Regions from separate parts of the Arthrobacter sp. CAN_A6 genome, predicted to be linked through region 2. Evidence: riboswitches for the same ligand, from Rfam matches in the RefSeq annotation. Region 2 holds a riboswitch; the other holds the start of a gene.
What was found. A riboswitch is a leader RNA that binds a small molecule or an ion and turns the genes downstream of it on or off. The one in region 2 is predicted to bind glycine.
Positions count from the first base shown of each region.

Region 1: it holds a riboswitch for glycine, as region 2 does, so the genes downstream of both, IWX75_RS15840 (glycine dehydrogenase (aminomethyl-transferring)) here and gcvP (aminomethyl-transferring glycine dehydrogenase) in region 2, are expected to answer to the same signal.

Region 1 covers NZ_JADOUV010000014.1:21,801-25,003, reverse strand. Annotated here, with positions in the region: gene IWX75_RS15845 (pyridoxal phosphate-dependent aminotransferase) at 1-861, opposite strand, end outside; partial or broken gene IWX75_RS15840 (glycine dehydrogenase (aminomethyl-transferring)) at 1,362-1,722, opposite strand; glycine riboswitch at 1,774-1,881, opposite strand; glycine riboswitch at 1,883-1,980, opposite strand; gene IWX75_RS17895 (FadR/GntR family transcriptional regulator) at 1,978-2,553, opposite strand; partial or broken gene IWX75_RS15830 (lipoyl synthase) at 2,827-3,057, shown strand.
Region 2 covers NZ_JADOUV010000001.1:203,245-206,447, forward strand. Annotated here, with positions in the region: gene IWX75_RS00995 (class I SAM-dependent methyltransferase) at 1-335, opposite strand, end outside; gene IWX75_RS01000 (LLM class flavin-dependent oxidoreductase) at 353-1,384, opposite strand; glycine riboswitch at 1,630-1,732, shown strand; gene gcvP (aminomethyl-transferring glycine dehydrogenase) at 1,909-3,203, shown strand, end outside.

The sequences.
Region 1 (3,203 bases), on a different contig from region 2:
TTCCTGGGTGCCACGGAGCGCTTCGATGCCGGCCCATTGAACGTAGTGCGTTGTGCACGACTCATCGTTGGTGTTGAGTGTGCTGAGAATTTTGGCGATCTCGATCGGGGCGACGGCGCAGCCCAGACGGGATCCGGTCATGGCGAACTTCTTGCTGAACGTGTAGAGGATCACGGTGCGCTCCGCCATGCCGGGAAGCGAGGCGATGGAGCTGGAGACACCCTCATAGCGCGTCTCGAAGTACGCCTCATCGGAGAGTACCCAGAGGTCGTGCTCCTGGGCGAGCTGTGCGATAGCCTCCCGCTCGGCCGACGTCGACTCAGCCGAGATGGGGTTCTGCAGGTCGTTGTAGATGATTGCGACAGTATTCGGGGTGATCGATGCGCGCACCTGGTCGAGATCGATCGCGAAGCCCTCGCTCGTGGGCAGGTAGCGGTAAGGCACCGCTGTGCCACCGAGGTACTCGATCTGCGATTCGTAGATCGGGAAGCCGGGGTTGGGATAGAGCACTTCCTGGCCGGGGTTCATGACCGTCTGCAGGAATTTCGTGATCACGGGCTTGCCGCCCGTCATCACGACCACGTTGTCAGGGGTGAACTCAATACCTCGGCGGGCCCCAAGATCGTCGGCGAGTGCCTCGCGCAACTGCGGGATGCCGGGGCCCGGGCAATAGCCCGTATAGCCGTCGGCGATGGCCCGGTTCATGGCTTCGACGATATGCGGGGCCGTCGGGATGTTGATGTCGCCGAGATGGAAGGGGTACACGAGGTTCCCCTTCGCCTTCCAGGCGGCCGCGGCTTGGGCGACGCTAAAGGCGGTTTCGGTGCCCAGACGTTCGAGCCGGTTCGCGAGTTGCTGCATGCTGTTCCACTCCTCATCGAGATTGTGATCGATCTTCTTCGGTAATAATTGCTGCTTTTGCGTCGTGGCGGCGGTTAGGCAGGGTTGACTGGTGCCTTTCCGAGGCCCACGGCCAGGAACTTTTTGCGGACGTGGTTCTTAGTCCGTTTCCGGGCCGATGTAGTAGGGGCAGTCCTGGCTACCCGGTTCACCGGAACAAGTTTCCTCCTGAACCTCAGGCTGCTCCCCGACGCTGGTGGTTAGCATATTTTGCGGGCTTGTTGTCATGGTTTTCCTTGTTCACACAGCCGCCCCAATACTGCAGCGTCCACGAACTCGGGATGTTTCCTGAACACCGGGCCCAGAGAGTCTAAGACCTCGATCACAACCTGGTGGAACTCCGTCTCACCCGGGTTACGTCGGAATACCTCATCACGCACAGAAGACAACGCTGAATCCATGGAACTCCCCGATCTCGGCAACAAAGCCCTCCGGAAGACGGAGGACAAAACGTTTTAGGCCCTGCCCTGCGAGATCTCGGGCTGATACGGGGTGGTAGGCCGTGTACCAAGCGGGAGCTTCCAGGACGTTGCGACGGATGATCGGTGGCGTGATGGTGTCGTAGTAACCCTGCCCGATCATCTGAACGACGGTCTTATTCTTGGCCACCAGCTCACGGAGTTCAGCCAGTACCTCGGTTTCACTGCGGGCATCGCCCAATGAGAGCGGTCCGTCAATACGGATCGAGTCAGGAACCGCGCTGTCAACGAGACCGTCGCCGCTGTCGTAGCCCACAGCCTTGAGCATGGTGTCGATGTCCGACTGGCGCCGGGCACCGATATGGCGGTCAGCGAAAATGGCCGGAGAAGATTGAGCCGTCATGAAAGGAACTCCATAATTCAGGCAGCGCAACGCGCCACGATGACTTGGGTTCCTCCCCGCTCTGTATTGGACCTGAGAGTTTCCGTTTTGCCCTGCTGATAGCAGGACGCCACTTGCACCGCCGGTGAGTCCGGTTGGCCGGACTACTTTCCAGAGTTGCCTTGCCGCGGCGGTACACGGGCCTGAGAGATTCCCGGGGAGGGTTTGCTCCTACGGCGCCTGCTACACGTACCGGCAGAACTCTCCCGCCGCAGATCATAAGCAGTTCACTTGTAGTGATACGCGACACACGTTAGCGCTAGACCTGTCGAATACGCAAATGTGGGGTTCGCGACCGGCCTGCAGCAGCGGGACATGACCTAGACCTACGACCCTGTAAGGGTAGGGAACTCGGAAACATGCACCGCGCATCGATAGTGTTTTGTGCCCGCTCAGGTAGGGGCGAGGAAGCCTCGGAGCAGCGAAGCGGTGCCATGAAGGTGATCCTGGGACGCCCTCCACATCGCCCCTAAGGATTGCATCGACGATGTCCTGATGCTGCCGGTTCGAGTGCTCTAGGTTCGGCTCAAGAAGCGGGATCCGATCCAGAAGGTCGCTAACTTTCGAACGTACATCCGCCACCGCATGGGCGAGGCTCGGCGATCCGACCACCTCGGCAATCGCGACATGGAATCGGGCATCCTTTGGGCGGTATTCACCCGTCGACGCCCGAGAGACTTCATCGAGAGCCTTCAGCAGGTGGCTGCGCTGTGCCGGAGACAGCCGCGCCCCAGCGGCCAGTGATGCCGCTGCGGGCTCAAGGACGCCACGGAACGTCAGGACGTCCTCCACCTCCTCAGGGTTCAACTTCGGGAGCACGTCAGCGACGACAGTCGGACGGAAGCACACATAGGTTCCTCCGTAGGGTCCCCGCTGCACCTCGACAAGAACCAGGCACGCCGTCCATCGAAAGTCCCCGCGATCAAGCAAGCTACTGCAGCCCCACACAACGGGGACCACTACTGCCCGGCTACAGCGGGTCCATCCAGTCAAAAGGAGCTTCGCTGTGAGCCTTGCCCCCGAGAGCCTCGCCTGCTGCGCATCGAGGCGCGCAATGCCGAGACGCCGGTCGATCGCTGGGTGAAGCCCGGCGAATTCGTCGAACTGAGTGAGGAGGCGGAAGAGATCGGCTTCCTCGGCGTCATGAGCGGCCCGCTTGTGCGCTCGTCCTATCGTGCGGGCCGCCTCTGGGCGCGGGCCATGCGCAAGAAGGGCCTCGAACTGCCCTCAGAACTCGCGCACCTCGACGACTCCGGCTCCGCCTCCCAGGAAGCATCCTCACTTCTCGCCGGCTAACGCACAATGCCTCTAATAAGGTCCTCGCACTGATCTTGTTCTGCCAACGCCAAGCTGCTCGGCCGCTGCCGCTGAGTTTGGTTGTACCACTGTGGTGCTGGTGCAGTACCAAGCGAAGAAGTCATCTGATCGCATCTCTTTCTGCG
Region 2 (3,203 bases):
TCGGCTGACTCCAGTTCAGCCCGGTCGACCGCACTTCGGGCGACATCGACGCCGAGGGCGAGCGGGAAAACGCGGGCCAGCCGCCGTGTGAACGTCCCATTGCCGCATCCGACGTCGACAACGGGGAGGGTGAGGTCCATCCACTTCTGGATAAGACCTTCGTACTGGTTCCACTCAGCGTCCGAAGCGGAGTCCCACAACACCTCTCCGCCGGCTCCGGTCTGCCGCACGCGGCTCCAGTATCCCTCCCAGGCCTTGGTCGGATCCCGGGGCGCCCGCGTGGAGAGGAGGGCAACCCGCGGCACCATGCGGGCCTGGTCGATGAAATTCGGCATGAGGCCACCTTAGGACGTCACGCCAGCAACTCGCGCACCATCGGTATCACTTTCGTTCCGTACAGCTCTACGCTGTGCATCAGTTTTTCGTGCGGCAGCGGCCCGGCGCTGTACTTCATGTCGAAGCGGTCGATTCCGAGGGTGGTCGCAGTGGCGGCGATCTTCCTCGCGACGGTCTCCGGCGAGCCCACATAGAGGGAGCCGCCGTCGGCCTCGGCGTCGAACTCCGCCCTTGTGGTAGGGCCCCAGCCGCGCTCGGCGCCGATGCGGTCGCGCAGGATCCGGTTGTCGGGCCAGAGCTCCTCGCGGGCCTGCTCGTCGGAGTCGGCGATGTAGCCGGGCGAATGCACGCCGATGGGGAGCGTCGGCCGACCCAGTTGGGCGAGGGCGCGGTGGTACAGATCAACATAGGGTGCGAAGCGGGATGGATCGCCCCCGATGATGGCCAGCATGAGGGGCATTCCGTAGCGTGCGGCGCGCACCACGGATTCGGGGCTGCCGCCGACGCCGATCCACGTCTTCAGGCGCCCGGATTCCGTGGGCGGATAGACGCGATGGTCGGTCAGGCCCGGGCGGGTGCGGCCGCTCCAGTTCACCGGCTCTTCCTTGATGAGTTCGGCGAAGAGGCTCAGCTTTTCCTCGAAGAGCTCCTCGTACTGCGAGAGCTCGAAACCGAAGAGCGGGAAGGACTCGGTGAAGGACCCGCGGCCGAGGATCACTTCGGCGCGCCCGTTGGACGCCGCATCGAGAGTTGCGAACCGCTGGTACACCCGGACGGGGTCATCGGAGCTCAGGACCGTGACGGCCGAGCCCAGTCGGATCCGCGTGGTCCTGCCGGCGATGGCGGCAAGGACCGTCTCGGGCGCCGAGACCGCAAAATCGTCCCGATGGTGTTCGCCGACACCGAAGAAGTCGATTCCCACCTGGTCGGCCAGCACGGCTTCCTCGATCACGTTACGGATCACCTGCGGGTAGGGAACCAGTGTGCCGTCACTTCCCCTCGTGACGTCGCCGAAGGTATCCAGTCCCAGTTCGAGGTGCCGTGCCATGGTTGACGCTCCCGTGTCCTTGTAGTCGACCCACTCTGGATCCTGGGAGCTACAACGCGGCCGTTCCGGGCCTCATTCCCGATCCGCATGCAGATGCATGGTTCGTGTCGGGGCCTTCGGCTCGTCCAGGTCTCCCTTCCTGCGGTGCGCATTCCTCGATACCGCGAGAGTTCGGCCGGCTTTTGCCCGACCCACCACCACGCGGTAAGCTTGTGAGAAGGACCACACACAATTGAATACGCCATTGACCTGCAGCGGGAGAGTTCTACCGCGAAAGTCGACTCCGGTAGGCGCCGTAGGAGCAAATCCTCCCCAGGAATCTCTCAGGCCCAGTACCGCTGCGGTTAGGCAACTCTGGAAAGCAGCACTGCATCCTCCCGCGTTTTCTCGCGGAACCTGCGGCGCTCACCGACGGTGCAAGCAGGCGTTCATGCCTTGCGGAAACTCTCAGGTCCCCTACAGAGCGGGGAGGAACCCACCACGTAGGCGCACCCACGCGCACCCACCTGACGTATGGAGTTCCCATGACAGCCTCCCCGGAAACGGCTTCAACCTTCGCAGACCGGCATATCGGCCCCCGCCCGTCCGACGCCGGTCGGATGCTGGAGGTGCTCGGCTACCCCAGCATCGACAAGCTCGTCGACATCGCTGTACCTGCCAGCATCCGTTCCGAGCGCGCACTGAACCTTCCCGGCGCGCTGAGCGAATCGGAGGTCCTCGTCCAGCTGCGTGCCATGGCGGGGAAGAACAGGACCGCGGTCCAGATGATCGGGCAGGGCTACTTCGACACCGTCACGCCCCCCGTGATCCGCCGCAACGTGCTCGAATCCCCCGCCTGGTACACGGCCTACACGCCCTACCAGCCCGAGATCTCGCAGGGACGCCTCGAAGCGCTCCTCAATTTCCAGACCATGGTGCAGGACCTCACCGCCCTCGACATCGCCAACGCCTCGCTGCTCGACGAAGCCTCCGCCGTAGCCGAAGCGGTGCTGCTCATGCGCCGCACCGGCAAGAACAAGGGCCGCACGGTGATCGACGCCGACGCCCTCCCCCAGACCGTCGCCGTCGTGCGCGGCCGCGCCGAAGCCCTCGGCTTCGAAGTGGAGATCGCCGACCTCTCGACCGGACTGCCGGACGGCGACATCAACGGCATCGTCCTGCAGCAGCCCAGCGTTTCGGGAGCCATCCGCGACTACAAGGCAGTGATCGACGCCGCCAAGGAGCGTGGCGCACTCGTCACCGTCGCCGCAGACCTCCTCGCACTGACCCTCATCACCCCTCCCGGCGAGCAGGGCGCCGACATCGCCGTCGGCTCGGCCCAGCGCTTCGGTGTCCCGCTCTTCTTCGGCGGGCCGCACGCCGCGTACATGGCCGTCCGCAAGGGACTCGAGCGCATGCTCCCCGGACGGCTCGTCGGCGTCTCGAAGGACGCTGACGGCGCGCCCGCCTACCGTCTGGCACTCCAGACCCGCGAGCAGCACATCCGCCGCGAGAAGGCGACGTCGAACATCTGCACCGCGCAGGCACTGCTCGCGATCGTCGCCAGCATGTACGCGGTGTATCACGGGCCGGAGGGGCTGAAGGCCATCGCGCGCACCACGCACGAGCGTGCCGTGCAGCTCGCCGACCTGCTGGCCGGGACCGATGCCACAGTGGTCCACACCGAGTTCTTCGACACGCTGCTGGTGAAGGCGCCGGGCAAGGCTGCCGACCTCGTGCAGCAGGCCGAGGAGCAGGGCTTCAACCTGCGCCGCATCGACGCCGACCACTTCGGCATCTCCTGCGACGAGACCACCACCGTGCAGCACGTCGAGGCGCT